2 regions of the Pseudoalteromonas sp. SWXJ133 genome follow, and region 1 is predicted to be linked to the other one. Evidence: predicted binding sites of a transcription regulator. Region 1 holds the regulator's gene; the other holds the start of a gene.
What was found. The regulator MetJ, encoded in region 1, represses methionine synthesis genes. The targets are predictions, from matches to a motif close to TAGACGTCTAGACGTCTA.
Positions count from the first base shown of each region.

Region 1 (11,152 bases):
TTTTGAAACATGCTTTGTAACTGGTTGGTCATATCTTCCATACCAGGAGGCGCCATAATTTCTACGTTTGATTGAGCTTGCGCTAAGTCAATCTCAATTTCTTTATCATCTAATTGGCCTTCACGTAATTTTTTACGAAATGCTTGGCGAGTAGATGAAGTATCGTCGCGTTGGCTTTCGCCATATTGATCTTTAGCAGGGGGTAAAAGTGCATCTAAAATACGCTCTTCTGCTGCTTCTTCGGCGCGATGTTTAAACTTTTTAGTTTGTTGCTCGCGAGTCATTTTAATTGAAACATCAACGAGGTCACGTATGATTGTATCTACTTCTTTACCAACATAACCAACTTCAGTGAACTTAGTCGCTTCTACTTTAATGAACGGTGCGTTAGCTAGTTTTGCTAAACGGCGGGCAATTTCTGTTTTACCTACGCCTGTTGGACCAATCATTAATATATTTTTTGGGGTTACTTCACTGCGTAAATCTTCATTTAATTGCATGCGGCGCCAGCGATTACGAAGCGCAATAGCGACTGCTTTTTTAGCTTTAGCCTGACCTATAATATGCTGATCTAGCTCGTGAACAATTTCTCTTGGGGTCATATCAGACATAATAGTTCCTATTATAATTCTTCGATTGTTTGGAAGTTATTAGTAAATACGCAGATGTTGCCTGCAATAGTTAAGCTTTTCTCTACTATTTCACGAGCGCTTAAATCTGTATTTTCTAAAAGGGCGGTTGCAGCTGATTGCGCAAAGTTACCACCACTACCAATTGCAATTAAATCGTTTTCTGGCTGAACTACATCACCATTACCGGTAATAATTAAAGAGGCTGTTTCGTCTGCTACGGCTAGCAGCGCTTCGAGTTTTCGAAGTGCACGGTCACTTCGCCAATCTTTAGCCATTTCTACAGCGGCTTTAGTTAGGTTACCTTGGTGCATTTCTAATTTGCTTTCAAAACGTTCGAAAAGAGTGAAGGCATCAGCAGTACCGCCGGCAAAACCAGCGATTACTTTGCCATTATAAAGACGTCGAACTTTGCGGGCGTTGCCCTTCATTACGGTGTTACCAAGTGAAACTTGGCCATCGCCGCCAATTACAACTTTGTCGCCGCGGCGAACACTTACGATTGTAGTCATGTTATTCCTCATCATCGAGCTGCAGAGGCAACTCGTAAAAAACGATTATGATGAGGTTATATGGGTGAATGGTTTATTTTCAAGTCCAGCCCCAAATTCCGCAGCCGACTATTTTTACACGTTTAAGTTTGTTTTTATCGCTTTCGGCTTGGCGTTTGGTTTTATAAGGGCCTAAACGTACTTTATACCAAGTACCATTGCTGCCTTCAGCCTGTTTTATCTCAGAAATGAGCCCTGCAAATGCGATTTTAGCTTTTAACGATTCAGCTTGTGCATGAGTTCTGAACGAACCGCATTGCATAACATAAGGACCTTTTTGCTCAAGTTCTTTTACTTCAACTTGAATCTCGTGGTTTCTAATTTCTTTAATAAATTCCGGTGTACGTGGAATAACAACTTCTACTTTTGCGGGTGCAGTGGGGTTAGCTTGTTTTTCGACAAGTTTTGGATCGGCATTACTTTTTATAAACCATAGTGTGTAGGCAAAACCGCCTACAAGTAAGATGGCTATAACGGCTAAAAGAATAGGAAATGGTTTTTTAGCGGGTGCGTTTTTTTTACTGTTTCTGCCTGCAGGCTTTTTATTAATATAATCGTGCTGTGCCATGGTGTTATTTTGGCCTTAACCTAAATCATGTCTATAGGGTCTACGTCTAAGCTCCAGCGTACTTTTTGTGCAAGTTTACTGGTACTTAAATAATCAACCATTTGCGCAAGGTACCGATGTAATATGCGACGATCTTGCGCTTGAATATGCAATTGAAAACGATACATACCTGCGACTCTTTCAAGTGGGGCAGGGATCGGACCGAGCAATTGTATACCAGATACCCCATTCACAGGAACCAAATCCGTCAAAAAATCGACTACTAGTTTAATACTATGTCCTTGTGCACGCACAATGGCCATATTTGTAATGGGCGGTAAGTCAGCATCATCGCGCTCACTCAGTGCAAAGCGGGCAAAGTCTTGGTAACCATTATTAACTAAGTCTTGCAAAAGAGGGTGTTCTGGAAAGTGTGTTTGTAATAACACTTGACCAGGCTCTCCTGAACGTCCAGCACGCCCCGCTACTTGGGTGACTAATTGCGCTAAATGTTCTGTTGCTCTAAAGTCGCATGAGTATAAGCCGCTATCTACATCTAAAATTATAACAAGGCTCACATCTGCAAAGTGATGGCCTTTGGCAAGCATTTGTGTGCCCACTAAAATGCGTGCGCCCCCTAGGTTTATTTCATCAAGTGCTTTTTCAAGGCTACCTTTACGGCGAGTTGAATCGCGGTCTATACGAGTAACGGGTGTATCAGGGAACTCGGTCGATAAAAACTCTTCAATTTGCTCTGTGCCTTTACCGTTAGGAAATATTTGCGTACTTCCACAGTCAGGGCATTGGTGAGGGACAGGGTACTGGTCGCCACAGTGATGACAGATCATTTGCCCAATCGCTTTATGAAATGTAGCGCTGGTACTGCATCGTTTACACTCGCTCAACCAACCGCACTCATGGCAAATAAGGGTGGGTGAGAAACCTCGGCGATTTAAAAATACCATAACTTGTTTACCGCGATTTAAGTGCTGACGCATAGTAGCAAGGCTTGCATGTGCAATACCTGCTTGGTCGGGCTGACCTTTCATATCGAGTAACTTAAACTGGTTGTCAGTCGCTGTTTGTGCACGCTCGGTTAAACTTAATAGCTGGTATTTGTTATTAATTGCTTTGTGTAGTGTTTCAAGCGCGGGTGTGGCGCTGCCTAATATAAGCGGAATTTTATGCTGAAAAGCTCTGTAAGCGGCTAAATCACGAGCATGGTAACGAAGGGTATCTTGCTGTTTAAATGACGAGTCGTGTTCTTCATCAACAACAATCATACCGAGTTTTAAAAATGGCAGAAAAATACTCGAACGTGTGCCAATAACTATCGCACAACTGCCTTTTTCGCAAAAACGCCATGTTTGTAAACGTTCGTTGTCGGTAAGTGCTGAGTGCCAAAGCATAATGGGTGTATCAGGAAAGCGGCGGCGAAAACGGTTTACGGTTTGTGGTGTTAGGCCGATTTCGGGCACGAGTACGAGGGCTTGCTCGCCACGTTTGAGTACTTCTTCTAGGCACTGTAAATACACTTCGGTTTTACCGCTGCCCGTTACGCCTTCTAATAAGAAGCAGCTAAAGCCAGTACTTTGATTTATAGCTGTGCAAGCAACCGCTTGTTCTTTATTAAGCACTGGTTTACTACCAACGGTTGGAGCAACACTTTGCCATTGGTTATCGTGCTCAATAGTTTGTGTTATGAGTTCTTTATCTATTAGGCTATCTATTGTTTTTTTACTAAAGCCCAGTGCTTTTAACTCAGTTAATGATGACTTACCTGATTGCGATAACTGCTTTAATAGGTTGAGCTGTGTTTTAGCTTTTAATGACGGTACTTTTGCACCTTTTTCTGTCAGGGCAACCATATTAATACTGGTTTTATCAGGCGATTCACCTTGGCGAAGTGCGCTAGGTAGCGCTATATGAATAGTTTCGCCTAATGGATAGCAATAATAGCGGGCAGTAAAGCTAAGGAGTTCTAAATGCTGGGCACTTAAAATAGGGGCGTCGTCTATTACCTCTATAATATTTTTAATTTTATTTAAAGGGATGTCGGTACTGCTTTTAATACCCAAAACAACCGCTACTTTTTTTTGATTACCAAAAGGTACCAAAACCCGTATGCCAGGTAGTAAAGGAGTTGATAAGCCACTGAGCTGTTCTTCTATTTTATAATCAAAGGTGCGTGGAAGCGGAACTTTAATAGCAACTTCAACAAAACTCATAACAACTCAACCCGTAAAATTAATGCTGTAATGTACTAAAAATAACGCTAAAAACCTACTAGCAATAGCGCTTGAGACAGAGATTGTTCACTTTTTTGGCAAAAATATAAATAAATACTTGTGTGGGGGGAGGTTGTTGGATAAAATCCGCCACCAACAAATTTGTTTTAACGACGTATGGTGCCAAACTCCGGGTTTGGAGAGCGATGCGGCCTTAACTAGAGGTTCCTATGAAAGAAGGTATTCACCCTAAGTACGAAGTAATTTCTGCAACATGTTCATGTGGAAATAAATTCGAAACTAGCTCAACTCTTTGTAAAGACATTCACTTAGACGTATGTTCTGCGTGTCACCCGTTTTACACTGGTAAGCAAAAAGTTTTAGACACTGGCGGACGTGTTGATCGCTTCAACAAGCGCTTCGGTGCACTTGCCAGCAAGAAGTAATTATTGCTGTTTAGTTAAAAAAAGCACCTTAGGGTGCTTTTTTTGTGTCTAAAATTTGTTATTTATTATCTTAAACCAACCTACATAAATCTTTGAGCAATTTAACGAATTAAATTGCACTATAACGTCGTTAAAAATTTTTATTTAGAACAACTAGATACAAAAATTTTTGCCTAGTTCTAGCGTAATTTTCTTAACGTTAAATAGACCCCATATATAAGCAGATTGGTATTATTTCGTTGATTTTAACTATCCCCTCCTTTTGCATAACTATTTCCTATTCTTATTCTGAGTATGCATAATCCTTTACAGACAAATCGATAGATATTCTCTATATTTTAAATAGTACAATTTTTAACTAGGTTGATAAAAGTAGCTAACGTGGGCTTATCTGTTTTTAAAGTAGGGTAGTAGGCTGTTATTCTAAGTTTATGCTGTTACTTTAAGTATACATTTTATAAGATTTTGATAGGTATAAAAGCACCTTAAAACTTACTTTTTAGGTGAATTTTTATTTATTAAATGTCGATATAATCCTGCAAAGTTACTGAAAAACCTCTTAAAATTAAAGGATATAGCATATAACAGGATAGACCTGATATTGCTTGGAATTTAAAAATAATAAGGGTATCGTACCCCAAGACTCCATCTCTCACTTTAACTTAAATTGCAGGATACAATCGCGTTATGTCTGACTTTCGTGAACAAGCACTACATTACCACTCACATCCCGTACCAGGTAAAATTAGCATTGAGCTTACAAAACCAGCTGAAACGGCTCATGATCTTGCACTTGCGTATAGCCCAGGTGTTGCCGAACCTGTACGTGAAATAGCTGCAGATCCTGCAAATGCTTATAAATATACTGGTAAAGGTAACATGGTTGCGGTTATTACTAATGGTACTGCAATTCTAGGCCTTGGTAATTTAGGTCCTTTAGCGTCTAAGCCTGTAATGGAAGGTAAAGCGTTATTGTTTAAACGTTTTGCAGGGCTTGATTCTATCGATATTGAAGTTAAGCACAAAACAACAGAAGACTTTATTAATACGGTTGCCAATATTGCCGACACATTCGGTGGCATTAACCTTGAAGATATTAAAGCACCAGAGTGTTTTGAAATTGAAAAAGCATTAATAGAGCGTTGTAGCATTCCTGTTTTTCATGACGATCAACACGGTACTGCCATTGTAACGGCTGCTGGTATGTTAAATGCGCTAGAAGTACAAGGTAAGTCAATTGAAGATGCAATTATTGTATGTTTAGGTGCAGGCGCTGCCGCTGTTGCGTGTATGGAGCTGTTAATTAAGTGTGGCGCACTGCGTGAACACATTTATATGCTTGACCGCAAAGGTGTTATTCATACCCGCCGCGATGACTTAAATGAATACAAACAGCTTTTTGCTAATAATACCGATAAGCGTACATTGCAAGATGTAATTGCAGATGCAGATGTATTTGTGGGTGTTTCTGGCCCTAACTTATTAGCGGCTGAAGATTTAAAGCTAATGGCTGCAAAACCAGTTGTGTTTGCATGTTCAAACCCAGATCCTGAGATTGATCCTGCTCTTGCGCACGGCGCACGCAATGATTTAATCATGGCAACAGGGCGCTCTGATTACCCTAACCAAGTTAATAATGTTTTATGTTTCCCGTTTATTTTCCGTGGTGCGCTTGATGTACGTGCAAGCGCTATTAACGATGAAATGAAAATTGCTGCAGTAGATGCTATTCGAAGTATTGCCAAAGAGCCAGTACCTGCAGAAGTTTTAAAAGCCGCTGGTGTAGATAAACTAGAATTTGGTGCGCAGTATATTATTCCAAAACCAATGGATCCACGTTTACTGCCGCGTATAGCAAGAGCTGTTGCACTTGCTGCTATTGAGTCAGGTGTTGCACAAATTGAGCTACCTGAAAACTATATGCAGTAAATCTATATAGTAGAGCTATGCAATAAAATTTAGACATAAAAAAACCTCAGTAATTACTGAGGTTTTTTTATCTTTGTAATATTTATTCTTCGTTTAAAACGGGTACTTCTAGACCCATTTCTTGCATTATTTTTTTAACTTCTTCTGGCACTTTTTCGGCGTTATCTTTACGTAAGTCATCATCATTTGGTAAAGGTTGGCCAGTAAAAGCATGCAAAAATGCCTCACATAGCAATTCACTATTTGTAGCATGGCGAAGGTTATTGATTTGACGACGTGTACGTTCGTCAGTTAATACCTTTAATACATTTAGCGGGATCGAAACGGTGATCTTTTTAACTTGCTCTGATTTTTTACCGTGTTCTGCGTATGGGTGAATATACTCACCATTCCATTTAGCCATAAGATGTATCGTTGCCTCAGATTATTAATTTCTCACACGGTATAAAAAGCGTGTAAATATGCGTGAAATTCTATCGATTTAAAAAAGATAGTCAAATAATAGATACCGATCTATCTTAATAAGCCTATTGTAGGTGTAAAGATAAGCACACTTTTATGAGCTAAAATGTGTTATTCGCAGAGGCCTCTTCTACTTTTAGCCATCTAGAGCTTTAAAATACTTTGACTTATCAAAACGGATAACTTACTCTTTTAGACGTCTAAACATCCAAATTAATCAGGTGACGAATATGAGCGAAAAAAACAAAGCGACCATTGCTGTACGTAACGGCGTTGATGCTGATAAACATCATGGTGCGGTGGTACCGCCAATTTATTTATCGACTACTTATTCGTTTGCCGACTTTGATACTAAGCGTGAGTATGATTATGGTCGTAGCGGTAATCCTAATCGTGATATTTTAGCTGAGACGCTTGCTAAGCTTGAAGGTGGCGCTCGTGGCATAATTTCAGCTACAGGCATGGCTGCCGTGCATTTAGCTACTCAGCTACTTAATAGTGACGATACGTTAGTAATTCCGCATGATTGTTATGGTGGCAGCTATCGTTTATTTACATCTTTACAAAAACGCGGGCTACTAAAGCTCGAAATATTAGATTTAACAAAAGAAGAAAGCCTTCAACAAATTTTAGTAATTAAACCTAAGCTTATTTGGATAGAAACCCCAAGTAACCCAGTACTTCGTTTAACAGATATTAAAGCGGTTACCGATGTGGCTAAGCAATGCGGAGCTTTGGTTGCCGCAGATAACACGTTTTTGTCGCCGGCTTTACAAAACCCTATTAAATTTGGTGTAGATATTGTGGTGCATTCAACCACTAAATACATTAACGGACACTCAGATGTAGTAGGCGGCGCTGTTATTGCCGCAACACAAGAGTTAGGCGATGAGCTTGCTTGGTGGGCTAATAACATTGGTATTACGGGTGCGCCTTTTGATAGCTATTTAACGCTTCGTGGTTTACGTACTTTAAATGTGCGCCTAAGGCAGCATCAAGAAAATGCACTGGCAATAGCTAAGTACCTTGAAAGCTCTGAATATGTAAGCCAAGTTTACTACCCAGGTCTTGAGTCACATCCTCAACATGAGCTGGCTAAAGCACAGCAACTTGGTTTTGGTGGCATGGTTAGTTTTGATATTAAAGGCGATATAAACGACGCTGCGGCATTTTTAACTAGCCTTAAAACGTTTAGTTTAGCTGAGTCATTAGGTGGCGTAGAGAGCTTAATTTGTCACCCTGCAACTATGACGCACGCAGGTATGGAGGCAACAGCACGTTTAGAGGCGGGTGTGGGCGATACGCTTATTCGTATTTCGGTAGGTATTGAAGATATACACGATTTAGTCGCTGATTTTGAACGAGTGTTTGAACTTGTAAAACCAGGGAAAAATAAAAATGTTGGCCGTGTAGGCAAAGGAGCAGGCACTCCTGGTGGTAACGTTAAATTAAGTGCAGCCCGTCCGGCGCTTTGGTGATTAATATGGTCAATTGTGTACATAAATTTGGTGGTTCAAGCTTAAGCTCTAGTGAGCGCTATCAAAGCGTAGCTAAAATAATTATTGGGCATACTCAGACGGGCGACTGTGTTGTGGTGTCTGCTGCAGGTAAAACTACAGATACACTTGTGTCGTTGTGGCAAAGTTATCAGCAGCAAGACACGCAAGCTGTCGCTGATATTTTACTGCAGTTAAATAACCATCAAAGTGATTTAATAGAGCAGCTATTAGAAGCCGATTTAAAACGAAGTGCACTTAAAACACTAAGTATCGAACTTAGCTATATTGCAGAACTTGCTCAAGCTGAGCAGCTAAAAGAGGCTGCATTACTTGCACATGGCGAACTGTGGTCAGCACGTTTACTCGCTACTTATTTACAGCAGCTAAATATTGAGGCATGCGCTCAAGATGCTCGCACTCTTTTTACCTTAAATAATGGTGAATTAATGCATGCACAAAATACGCAGCAATGTGGGCAGTTAATTTTTCCTGATAAAATAAATGTTGTTACTGGGTTTATTGCCGCAGATATCAAAGGCGAGACTGTAACACTTGGCCGAAATGGGAGTGACTACAGTGCAACACTACTTGCAAATTATTGCAATGCTAAGCAAGTATGTATTTGGACTGATACACAGGGGGTGTATAGCACTGATCCTCGCAAGGTACAAAAAGCGATTAAATACGGCAAAATTTGCCGTGGGCAGGCTAATTTATTAGCTCGTTTGGGTAACCCTGTATTACATGCAAAAACACTATCGCCTCTTAAAAACACAGATATTAAGCTAGCTGTTCGCAGTAGTTTTGACGTACAAGCAAGTCCAACAGATATAGTAAAAGAAGGTTCAGCGAAGAAAAAGCGCTTTATAACCACGTTGCAAAATGTTGACCTATTAATGGTTGAAGGATTAAGTGAAGGTGAGGTTGCAAGTGTTAGTCAGCTTATTCAGCATAGCCTTCATCACTTTAACCATAATGGTGAAGTGTATTTAGTAGTACCTGCAGCACAAACTTATCTGGTTATTAATTATTTTGCGGGTAGGGCAAATATTAGCGAGTCAAATTTAAACGGTTGTGCAATTGTAGCGCCTGAGCAAGACGTTAATACATTAAGCTTACAAGCATTAGATTTATTAAAACTCCACAGCATAAAACCTCGTTTTGTCCATCAAGATACTGGCTATGCTTTATTGCTTACCGATCAATTTATAGATAGTGATATACAAAGTGACTTACACGATAAGCTAATTAATAAAGGCCAAGAAATCGCAATTATAGTTGCGGGGCTTGGTAACGTTGGCGACGTTTTCATTAAACAGTTATCGGCACAATTTGAGCGTTTATCGGATGACTTTAGTATTAAATTAGTCGGTCTAATTCGCTCTAAAAAAATGCTGTTTAATGCAAGTGGTATTAATACACAGCAATGGAAAACTCAATGGCAGCATGAGGCAAATAGCTATCAATCTGCAGATTTACTGAATGCTATAAATGAGCTCGATTACGAGCATAAAATTGTAATTGATATTACCGCAAGTGAACAATTTAGCTTGTTATATCCAGACTTTGTAGATAGAAACTGTCATTTGATTAGTGCTAATAAATACGCTGGAACAGCACCGACTACTTGGTATAAAGCACTTCGTAGTAATATTACAGAACGTAATTTACATTGGCGATATAACACCAGTGTAGGCGCTGGCTTACCTATTAACTTTGCTTTGGCTGATTTGCAAAATAGTGGCGATAAAATAACACGTATAGAAGGTGTTTTCTCAGGCACGCTTTCGTGGCTATGCAGTAAATATGATGGAACAAGGCCATTTTCTGAGTTGCTACTGGAAGCTCAGAAAATGGGATTCACAGAGCCAGACCCTCGCGAAGATTTATCTGGGCGAGATATGCAGCGTAAGCTACTTATTTTAGCCCGAGAGCTAGGTGTTGAGCTTGAACTTGACGATATTAGCTTATCGGCATTGATGCCAGATGAGCTTGCGCTGGGAAGTTGGGATGACTTTTTAAATAAAAAAGCACAGCTAGACGCGTTCATCGAAGAGCATGCAGTGACAGCAAAGTCTAAAAATTCAGTACTTAGATATACGGGCTTGTTAGAAATCACACAAGGTGAAGTAATTGCTAAAGTGGGAATAGCGTATGTGCCTAATGGCGATGCGTTAGCAAACCTTACACCTGGCGATAATATTTTTGTAATTAATAGCAAATGGTATAGCGATAATGCATTAGTGATTCAAGGACCTGGGGCGGGTAGGGAAGTGACCGCTGCGGGTGTGCACTCTGATTTATATTGGCTTGTTCAAAACTTAAAATAAACCTTTGGTTTAAACAAAAACGGCAGCTTAAATAAGCTGCCGTTTTTGTATTACATACATATTACTAAAATAGCTCTTCTTCTGTTTTAGTGTCTTCTTCAAATATATCGCTAGGCTGAGATAGCACATACTTTGTAGGTGCGGTGCCTTTTTCAAAATATTCAAATCGACTCGTGTAGTCATTTTTATGGCTTAATAAACCAGTAGCTAAATCAATACGAATAGAAACAAGTCCCTCAGGCGGCTCAATTGGGGCTTCAGGCTTGCCTTCAAGTGCTGCTTTCATAAATTCAACCCATGCTGGCTGCGCGGTTTTAGCGCCAGATTCCGCACCTGATATTTGACTGCTATCTAGGTTGTTATTATATGTAGAGCGACCAAGAGCGTTGCCCGGATTATCAAAGCCAACCCAAACTGAGGTCATCACATTACTATTAAAACCGCTAAACCAGGTATCTACTGAGTCATTAGTTGTGCCTGTTTTACCCGAAATATCGCGACGATCTAGCGCTTGTGCTCGCCAAGCGGTTC
Region 1 covers NZ_JADYXJ010000019.1:14,235-25,386, reverse strand. The annotation lists gene hslU (HslU--HslV peptidase ATPase subunit) at 1-611, opposite strand, end outside; gene hslV (ATP-dependent protease subunit HslV) at 623-1,141, opposite strand; gene I6F40_RS13745 (SPOR domain-containing protein) at 1,221-1,748, opposite strand; gene priA (primosomal protein N') at 1,769-3,955, opposite strand; gene rpmE (50S ribosomal protein L31) at 4,186-4,401, shown strand; gene I6F40_RS13730 (malic enzyme-like NAD(P)-binding protein) at 5,089-6,330, shown strand; gene metJ (met regulon transcriptional regulator MetJ) at 6,413-6,733, opposite strand; gene metB (cystathionine gamma-synthase) at 7,023-8,270, shown strand; gene metL (bifunctional aspartate kinase/homoserine dehydrogenase II) at 8,276-10,621, shown strand; gene I6F40_RS13710 (penicillin-binding protein 1A) at 10,686-11,152, opposite strand, start outside.

Region 2 (11,152 bases), on a different contig from region 1:
TAAGCATTTTGGCAACTTCTCACATGTGGATCTAAGATAAGGAATTGCGGCCAAATTTTAACAGCGTTGTTGGCATGAGTAAATAATATTTCGCAAATATTTATGATAAAGTAGTGCAATAAATAGTTTTAGGTTGTTTTTTATGTTTTCGAAGCCTTCGCAGGCGGTTTACACCGTTTCACGCCTTAATAGAGAAATTCGCACAATCCTTGAGCAAGGTTTTGCATCTTTAGTGCTCACGGGCGAAATTTCTAACTTTATTACCCCTGCATCTGGACATTGGTACTTTTCGTTAAAAGACGATAAAGCACAAATTAAAGCCGCAATGTGGCGAGGCAATAATCGCAACCAAAGCTACCGCCCTGTAAATGGCGCACAAGTTACAGTAAAAGCGCGTGTATCGCTTTATGAACCTCGCGGTGACTACCAGCTTATTGTTGAGCATATGGAACCCGCAGGCGAAGGTCAGCTAAAACAAGAATTTGATGCGCTTAAAATGCGTTTAGCCGCCGAAGGATTATTTAGCTCTGCTCACAAACAGCCATTACCCCAAAATATTAATCGCATTGGTGTTATTACCTCAGCAACCGGCGCTGCTATAAAAGATATTTTAACGGTGCTCAAACGCCGTGCACCGCAGCTAGAAGTCATTATTTACCCTGCTATGGTACAAGGCAAAGAAGCGCACGTGCATTTAATTAACCAAATTGAATTAGCCAACACTCGTGATGAAGTAGACGTACTTATTTTAGGGCGAGGCGGCGGATCACTTGAAGATTTATGGTGTTTTAATCACGAACAGCTCGCCCGCGCTATTTTCAAAAGTGAATTACCGATAGTAAGTGCGGTAGGCCACGAAATAGATACCACTATTAGCGATTACGTTGCTGATGTTCGTGCAGCGACTCCATCAGCCGCAGCTGAGCTTGTAAGCCCAAATACGCAAGAGTTACACAATAAGGTAACGCAATTAGTTAATCGTTTATCTAACGCGTTTAAGCACGGTATTGCCGACAAACGCGCACTAGCAACGCAGTTACAGCATCGTCTTAATTTGTGTCATCCGCGTAATCAGCTCAATCAAAAATCACAACGCTTAGATGAGCTAAGCATTGCACTGCAACAAGCTATGCGTAATCGTTTATACCAGCAAGAACGCACACTCAATAACTTAACGCCGCGCTTAATGCGCCAATCACCCGACAAAAAACTCGCTACAGCAAGCCATCAACTTACGCAAATACAAGCAAGGCTTAATCAGGCTATACAACATCAATTGCAACAAGCTAATAATAATTTGGCGTTACAAGCGAGTAGATTAGACTCAGTAAGCCCACTCAACGTATTAGCACGTGGTTACAGCATTACAAAAAATGAGAAAAACAAAGTGGTTAAATCGGTAGGAGATGTAAAAGCTGGCGACACGCTAATTACAGAATTTGTTGACGGCGTGGTGCACTCACAAGTACATAGCTAAGGCTGTTAAAAAACATTATAAAGTGCGTATACTTATTCTTTGATACTTACTACAAACTCTATTTTCTCGTCGTTAGAGCTTGATGTAGTTAGCTTAAATTGCTGCCACCAGGGCATTGCTGTTAGCTTATCGTTAAGCTCACGCCACTGCGCATGTCCTTGCTCATTACTTTGCTCAGCAACAATCACAAATTTACACAGTGTTTGCTTGCACTCCAAATCACTTAACTGTGCTGAGTTACTCAAGTTGCTGGTAATTAAAAAATCGGTAAGCGCCGTTTCTATTTCATAACTCCACTGAGTATTTTCACTTTCATTATCAAATTTTTCATCAAGTTGCTTAGAAAAATCAACATCATCTAATTGCGCTAACTGAGTTGACTTTAATTGTTGTTCGGCACGCTTTAGTTCCTTGGTTTTAACGGCAAGTTCGTCGGTAAGCGTACTTATTTGCTGAGTATACTCTTGTTCAACAAATTGCCGTGTAGCATTTTGGTTGGCCGTAATTAAAGCGCTATTTAGGTTTGAGTCATTGCTAACATCATGACTACTAAGTTTATTATTGCTACTGACTTTAATAGTAACATTCTGACGCGTATTTTCTGACTGAGGATATGCGTCATTAGATATTTTATTAAAAAACAAAAAGTAACTACTAGCCAACCCCACACCAGCAATAAAACTTAGCAACATTGAAAGTGAGTTACTTTTATTAGACATTATTTTTACCTAAGGCTACAGCATTGCGCTAGTATGCGATGCGTTTTCTGGCTCTTGTTGAGTCAAAAAGTTTTGGTTCATACTTTGTGCCGGACACTCACAATCCGGTCGACCAATAATTTTAGCTGGTACGCCAACAGCGGTTGTATGTGGTGGAACATTGCTAAGTACAACAGAGCCTGCACCAATTCGTGCGCCCTCACCTACTTCAATATTACCAAGTACTTTAGCGCCGGCGCCAATTAACACGCCCGCTCTAATTTTAGGATGACGATCGCCCTGCTCATTACCCGTACCGCCAAGCGTTACAGATTGCAAAATTGATACGTTATCTTCAATTACTGCTGTTTCACCAATAACAATACCAGTTGCGTGGTCAAACATAATGCCTTTACCTACTTTACATGCTGGGTGAATATCGACCCCAAACACTTCAGAGTTACGGCTTTGAATAAAGCGCGCTAGCTCTTTGCGGTTTTGTTGCCACAAGCAATTAGCCAAACGGTGCGCCTGAATAGCATGAAAACCTTTTAGATTTAATATAACCGTAAGATAGGTTTCTGATGCAGGGTCGCGGTCTTTTACCGCTTTAATATCCTCAGCAACAAACGAGAGCATACGGTCACATTTTACAAATGCTTGGTCGAACAATTCGCGGATAGTGAATGCAGATACCACCGCATCAGCCAACTTATTAGCAACAATAAAGCTCAATGCCGAACCTAAACAATCATGATTCAAAATGCATGAATAAACATGACTTGCTAATAATGGTTCACGTTTTACTACATCGTTAGCTTCGTCGCGAAGCTGTTGCCAAATTGCATGACGCATAATACTGCACTGCCTTAAGTTGATATAAAATAGCCTTTTCCCAAGTCTAACGGATTTAACCACTAAGGTGTTAATCCCTTAGTTATTTGTTCTGGTTATTAGGTATAACTGTTTATTAAGTTTCATTATTAAATAATAAAAATGCCTCGGTGCTTATAGCACCGAAGCATTATTTTAACGCTTAAAAACCACTTAAATTATTGAAATACTTTATCGACTTTCATCACTTCAATATTTTTTGCAGGAATTGCTAATTTATAATCAGCAATCACTTTATCCTCAGCAACCAACTCAGCAGGTTTATTAGTGTTGTAAACCATTGGCGATGTTTGCTCAGGCGCTAAACGTTTTTGCATATCAGCGCCGTCTGCGGTTATAAACACATATTGAACATTGTCTGTTTGTAAGTTTTCTTTAATAACGCGATTTACATCAGCAACGCTTAGCGTTTTAAGTTTGTTAGTTACGTAACTTACAAAGCTATCTGTGTTGTAAAATTCGCTATCAAGTGCGTAACCTAATTGGCGGTTTTGACTTGCAACCATTTGCGGCACAAAGTTAATTAAAAAGTTACGCGTTGCTTCAAAGTCATCTTCGCTTATACCATTTTTAATTAGCTTATCTAGCTCAAACAAGGCGGTACGTGTTGCAAAGTGCGCATCGTTATTAGAGCGAAGTGGGCGTAACCACACTTGAAATATTTGCTCAGAGCGCCCTAGGTTTGCATCAGGCTTGGTTTGAAACATACCACGTGGAAAGTATTCAATGTATGCGTAATCGCCATAGTTCATCCCGCGAGTTTCACGAATGCGCTCATATAAAAAGCTGTTAGAACTACGGTGCTCACCGAAGTACGAACGCACAAGCCAAAGGGCTGTCCAGTCTTCGCTACTTCTTATTGTATCAATAGGAAAACCAAACGATACCGCAGTCGATTGTGCCGATTTTTCTACAATCGTTGCATGATGACCTTTAAGCACTGGTGCATCAGGAATACTTAAACGGCTTTGATCACCTTTTGGTAGCGTTGCAAAATCGCTCATCATTTTAGCTTTAAGTTTTGCAGGCACAGCCCCAATTAAGCCAACCGTGAGTTTAGATTGCGTAAGCTCGCTGTTATAAAACGCTTTAATATCATCAAGGGTCAGCGCTTCTAAATCCGAAATATCACCATAGTTGTAGCTTTCGTAAGGGTGATTTTTGTAAAGCGCACTGTATAGAACTTCTTTACCTAGCTCTTCATCGTTAGATGCTTTCAAACCTGACTTAATACCGTCGATCATTTCTTTTTTGAGGCGTTTAAAGTCATCGTCTCTAAAGCCTGGGTTTAGTAATTGATCGCTCACAAGTGCATACCACTGCACCGCATTATCTTTATGAATACGCCCTTGGAACGACAGCATTTCTTTATCTATTTGATAACCAAAGCTACCCGCTAGCGGATAAAGTGCTTTTTGAATATCTTTATAGCTTGTCGCCTGCGAACCGCCTTGTGCAAGCATAGCCGCAGTTAACGCAGCAACGCCTTTTTTACCTTGAGGGTCGGCAGCCGCACCGGTATTGAATAAAAAGTTAACATCAATTAATGGCGAGCTATTGGTTTTATCAAGCACTTTAAATACAGGTGTCGCTGGTGCTTGTTCAAGCTTTGCAGTAAGCGCATTTAAATCAACTTCTTGCTCAAACCCTGGGGCTTTATCAAGTGCCGACATCGTTAATGTGGTACGGGCGTTATCAGTAAAGTATTTATTAGCAACGGCTTTAATATCTGCGCTGGTAATGTTATCTGCCGATTTATACAGCTGGTTTATAACCTCAGGATCGCGCTCAAAATGCATGTAACTGGCAAGGGTTGATGCAATCGCTTGCGATGAATCAAGACCATTAATAAAGCTGTATTTAAGGTTTGATTTTAAATCACTCAGCTTTTGCTCATCAACAAGCTCTGTGCGTGCTTTTGCATAAGTGCGGTTAATGGCATCGCGCGCAGTGGCTAAATCGTCTGCGTTTTCTACTTTAACAAATACGTGTAATAAACCCGGATCTTTAGTCTCTGGGTTATAGGTAAACATTTGGCTGGCAATTTGTTTGTCGACCACTAGCTCTTGATATAAATCTGAATTATTTGAAAAATAAAGCTGTGAGATTAAATCAAGTGCTGCCCTGTCTTTTTTAGCAGGCTCCCACGCAGCGCCTTTGTACGATACAAGCAACCAATGCCCTGGTAGCGCTTCATCTTGCTGGTGCAAATATTTTGGTGCTTGTTGCACAGGCTCTGCCTTAATGTCAGCAACGTAGTTACCTTTTTTCCAGCTGCCCCAATGCTTTTTAACCATAGCCATTGTTTCTTCTGGCTCTACATCGCCCACAATTACAATCGATACATACTCAGGCTTATAAAATTTAGCAAAAAACTCTTTACCGTACGCCATTTGATCGGGCATCGCTTCTATGTCTTTAAAAAAGCCCATAGTGGTGTGTTTATACGTGTGCTTATCAAACGCTTCTTCGCGTACAGCGCTTAATAATTTACGAACTGGGCTCGCGTTGTTTTTTAAGTACTCACCTTTTACCGTTTGTGCTTCGGTTCTAAATTGCTCTTCGGTGTAGGTTAAGTTTTGAAAAATATCAGCTTCAAGCTCAAGTACTTTATCAAGATGCTGCTTTGAAAAGTTTAAATAGTAGTTGGTGTAATCGTTTGTTGTGTACGCGCGGTTATCAACACCTGAATTTTTTAATATGTCTGAATACACATCTTCAGGGTATTTTTGTGAGCCTTTAAACATCATGTGTTCAAAAAAGTGAGCAAAACCTGTTTTGCCCTCTTCAACTTCGTTACGCGATCCAACCGATACCGGAATTTGCAGCGACACGACATCGGGGTAATCGGTTTTAACAACCATTACGCGTAAGCCGTTTTCTAGTTCTTCAATTAAGTAATCTTGTGAAAAAACACGATCATCAGCTTTATTTACTTGTTCTTGTTGTGCTGTTGTTTGCGTGCTTTGGTTTTGCTGCATGGCGCAACCGGTTAACGCCAGCGATACCGCTAAGCTGGTTGCTAATAATTTAAATTTCATTGTTGTCCCTTTTTAAATTGAGCAAATTTATTGTCAAATTTAATACTAACTCACTCTCGATTATGCCTTAAAGCGAGTAAATATAAGAGCTTTAGCCCATTTTTTATGTAAACAACTGTGTCAATCAGCCCGTTTATTAAATTATCAGTATGAATATTCTTCATCTAAGTTGAAAAACTTTCATTAAATAAATCTATCTAGACGTCTAAATGGCTGCTATATTAAATCCATCAACACGCACTTGGCTGGAATGAGGATTATGGCTTTATCATTAAAAGAGAAAATAGAGGACACCAAACAAGGTGTTTATCTTATTGGTACTACGCCGCCTAAAATTGGCACCGATAAAGCGCAATTAAAAACCATTGCAGAAAAGCTATTAGCTCGCTTACACGAAATTGAATACGACGGCGTAATAATTTACGACATTCAAGACGAAAGCAGCCGTACAAACCAAGCGCGCCCATTTGCGTTTAAACAAACCGTTGATCCGCGTGAATACAGCCATTTAATTCGTAATTTATCTGCACAAGATGTAATTACTTATAAAAGTGTGGCGCAGCGTGGCGTAGGTGAATTTAAAGATTGGTTAAGTGAAACTAAAAACGACTACGATTTACAAAATGTAGTTTTAGTAGGTAGCCCGTCATCGGTAGGCGATATTAAGCTAAGCCTGCCAGATGCATATAAAGCATTGGCTGAGCAATCAGATGATTTCTTTTTAGGTGGCGTTACTATTGCTGAGCGCCATTCAAGCAAACGAAATGAGCATGAACGATTAATAAAAAAAACGGCACAAGGTTGTCAGTTTTTTATATCGCAAGCTGTTTACGACGCACAAGCGACTATAGAGCTAATTACTAGCTACGCGCGTACATGTAAAGCACAAGGTATTACACCTCAACGTATTATATTAACGTTTACCCCGTGCGGCGGCGAAAAAACCTTAGACTTTATGCAATGGTTGGGTATTTCAGTGCCAGAAGCTACAAAATGGCGCATGCTTGATGCAGACAATACTCTAAGCGAATCAGTGCGTATTTGCCGCGAAAACCTCGACTTAATAATAAAAAGCTGTGCGCATTTAGATGTACCGCTGGGATTAAATATTGAAAGCTTAACAAACCGTAAAGAAGAAATTGACGCGTCAATTAACTTATATCGTTTATTAAAGGCAACAATGGAATTAAACCTAGCCGAAAAGCTAATAGCTTAGGGCTTAAAGCCAAGGCTAAAACAAATTCACACCCTTCTTGGCAAGCCTAATGGCTTGCTTTTTTATGAATAACATTTAATTCAATGCGCTTATTGGGTCTGATTAAATATAATTTAGCACTTAAAATACATGTATTGCCCAAGATAAAAACTCAACTTACAAACGTCTTTTACTTACGGCGTCTGCTTGGCTCTCTTTTACCAGTGATGCGCTTTTTATCGCGATCTTTTCGCGACTTATTGGTGTTTTTACGATTATCTTTTGGCTTTTTATTCGGATCAGGCTCGTAGCCTTCTAACCATTGCGGTGTTAAGCGCGTATCGAGTAGTACTTCTATTTCTTCAAGCAGCCATTGCTCGTCAAGGCTTACCAGCGACATAGCGAGCCCTTGCTCACCAGCACGACCTGTACGGCCAATACGGTGGACGTAATCCTCAGCAATGTACGGTAGTTCAAAGTTAATTACGTATCTAAGTGTAGAAATATCTAAACCACGCGCAGCTACATCGGTTGCAACAAGTACGCGTGTAATACCTTCTTTGAAGTTTTGCAGAGCACGGTCGCGTGCGCCTTGCGATTTGTCGCCATGGATTGATTCGGTTTTTAAACCGTCTTTACACATTTCTTTAGCGAGCTGATCAGCCATTTGTTTTGTGCGAGTAAAAATAAGCACTTGGCGCCAGTTTTTCATGCCTATCATGTGCGAAACAAGCTCGCGTTTGCGGTCCTCATCTACCGAATAAATAATTTGTTCTACTTCAACGGCTGCTGAGTTACGTTTATCAACTTCAATTAGCTCTGGATTTTTTAGTAACTTTTTACTGAGCTCAAACACACTGTCATCAAACGTAGCTGAAAATAGTAAGGTTTGGCGATCGCCAGGAATATGGCGCAATATGCGTCTTATTTCGTCAATAAAGCCCATATCAAGCATGCGGTCGGCTTCATCAAACACTAACGAATCTACGCTTGAAAGTACCACACTGCCTTTAACTATATGATCGAGTAAACGCCCAGGCGTTGCCACAATAACTTGAGCCGTTCTAAGGGCTTTTATTTGTGGGCCAATACTTGCGCCCCCATAAGCTAAAGCACCATTTATATTGGTGCCTTGTGCGTACTTTTCAAAGCTTGCAAATACTTGCTGAGCCAGTTCTCGTGTTGGCGTTAAAATTACAACACGAGCAATGCCTGGTTCATCTTTTTTAGGTGTATTTAAAAGCTTATGTAACAGCGGTAAAACAAAAGCAGCTGTTTTACCTGTGCCTGTTTGTGCACTGCCCATTACATCACTTCCGGCTAAAATAGGCGGAATGGTTTTAATCTGAATTGCGGTAGGTTGAGTGTAATTATTTTGCTCAATCGCAGTTAATAATAACGGGTCGAGATTAAGTGATGAGAACGTAGTGGCAGACATAGGCTTAGCTTTAAAATAACAAAGAGCGCTATTGTACGCATATTACTGTACTGCGTAAATTAACCAATCCAGAAAAGTATCCAATCCCTCGGCTAATCTAGCTGTACTCTTAAAACCGATAAAAAAGGCGCTAAATAACAGCTGTATTTAGCGCCTTTTATAGTTTGCTGTAGCTTTAAGCTGGCTTTAGTGTCGCTTTACGCTCGTTGTAAAACGCTATTAAATCGTCAACTGTTGCTTGGCAGTATTCGCGTATACCCGAAACTACCATATGCTTTTCACCACTACCCACTTTAACGCCGTTTTCTAACAGGTTAAAACGTAGTGTAATTTTCCCGCGCTTACCGGCATACTCAAAACTAGGCTCTGCAAACTCAAGTTCTGGTTCTGTAATATCAAGATTATCAAGATTGATAAGCATTGATTCGTAAATTACCATCGGACGAGCAGGGTTTATCATTACCTCTTGCTTGCCCATTAATGGAATAATTACATGCGGAAAAGTAGTACCAGAAAACTCAACATAATTTTTTATAAGACTATTAGTTAGTGCTGGGCATTGGCTGGTTTTACCGCTGCGCTTTACCTTTAAAATAACTTTTTCGCCATTGGTTACATCAAACTCATCAGCCCCTTCAGGGAAGTTAAGTTTGGTGTTTTCATCAACCATACCGGCAAAAGTAAATTCCATTTGTTCACTAATACCGTAGCGGTCTAGTACCAATGAAAAAAGTAAGTCTCCTGGCGCGCAAAACTTTTTGGCATCTTTGTCGTGAAGTGGATTGTAATCGTCAGCAACGCATTTAGCGAATCGACAACCTTGCTCACGAGAGATAGAAACATAATCAGCATGCTGCTGAAAAAAAGGACTTAACATAGTTTGTTCACTGCTTAAACTGCTTATAACCTATCTATATTACCAGAAAAAAAATACTGAGAGGTCGAATCTGTTAGATTAGTTGCTAAATAAAACAGAGCAATAAAAAACAATGACCTTTTATTTATTAGCGCTATCAATTATATGTGTTTTTCCGTACTGCAAAATATCAATAATGCGGCAACCCCTTTGGCACTACTTACTAGCTTTAAGTGTTGTAAGTGCATATTTTCAAGGTTATATAAATTTATATGCCCTGCTGTTAACCGGGCTTTACGTTGTTTTATACTACTGTGCGCTGCATACAAAGCGGGCAATAATACGCACCATTTTAAGTGCTGTTTTTATAATTACCTCATTGGCATTAGCACTTCATTGGGTGCCTGGTTTTAATAACCTCCCCATTGTTATAAACGAGCGTATTACAAAAAACTAAATTAGACAGCCACTCTAATTGAACAAATAAAACTGTGCTATTAAATTTACTTTTTCAGCTAAAAATTTATCTTTTACTATTGGGTTATTTTTATTTCACCCATAAAATAATCCATTATCACTCTTAAACCTAAGTTACACGCATGAAAATGGCTGCATGGTGCAGTTGTGATTTATTACTGAATAGTTTTACTGAGTAGTTTAAGTTTTATGCCAGTAGCTTTTCGCAGTTACTGATATTCGCTCGCCGCTTTCGGTTTAAGTTTTCACAATAACCTTCTTGTGAGGCTGGCCTGCCCACTGCGCCATGAAATACGCGCGTAAATTGGGTTGTAAGCTTTAACCAGTTTTCTGGAGATATATTCACCCTTTCGAGTAAAGGCAAGTGTGTACTCTCAATATACCCTCGCTTATCTTCCCGTATACAACGTCCTGTTAGCTCAACAAGTTCAAGGTACGATTTAAGCTCAAAGGGTAGCCCTTTTGGCATTATTTGACGTGGCATGCCTGCAAAGCGCTGCAGTTGTTTTGGTTGTTTGCCATCCTTTGCATATGTTATGCGTTGTTTGATGCTAGTATGCTCTGATTCTTCTGGGGTATTAGCCATTTTGGCTCTGATGGGGTTTAAGTCTACATACGCCATGCAGGCCGCCAATGCGGCTTCATCTAATAATGCTTGTGAACTAAATCGTCCCTCCCAAAACCTGCCAGTGCAGTTATCTTCTTTATTTTCCCTGCGCGCAATGTCTTCATTTAACACCCGCATAAACCAACTAATACTTGATAAGCGCTCTCGATATTCCTTTACCGTTTGATTAAAAAAGATAAGTTCAGCTTTACTTAGCTTTTCACCTTGTATGTACTTTTGCGTAAGTACGGTGCCTTTGCACAGCTTGTGCCAGCGAATAACAATCGCTTTATCATTCAGCCGATTCGCTTTTTTATCATCAACATACAGGACTAAATGGGTGTGGTTACTCATAACAGCATAAGCACAGACGTCAATACAAAATATCTTAGCTAACTCAAGTAGTTTGTCTTCAACCCACCCTCTGCGGTGCTCGTAAGATTGACCAGTAAAATGGTCTTCACCGCAC
Region 2 covers NZ_JADYXJ010000004.1:119,319-130,470, forward strand. The annotation lists gene guaB (IMP dehydrogenase) at 1-7, opposite strand, end outside; gene xseA (exodeoxyribonuclease VII large subunit) at 143-1,477, shown strand; gene I6F40_RS04600 (hypothetical protein) at 1,510-2,196, opposite strand; gene cysE (serine O-acetyltransferase) at 2,212-3,030, opposite strand; gene I6F40_RS04610 (M16 family metallopeptidase) at 3,228-6,110, opposite strand; gene I6F40_RS04615 (methylenetetrahydrofolate reductase) at 6,370-7,326, shown strand; gene I6F40_RS04620 (DEAD/DEAH box helicase) at 7,496-8,743, opposite strand; gene I6F40_RS04625 (DUF3581 domain-containing protein) at 8,919-9,620, opposite strand; partial or broken gene I6F40_RS19880 (CPBP family intramembrane glutamic endopeptidase) at 9,733-10,053, shown strand; gene I6F40_RS04630 (transposase) at 10,264-11,152, opposite strand, start outside.
Region 2: I6F40_RS04615 (methylenetetrahydrofolate reductase) is a predicted target of MetJ. The motif match lies at 6,309-6,326, and genes of this name have one in related genera.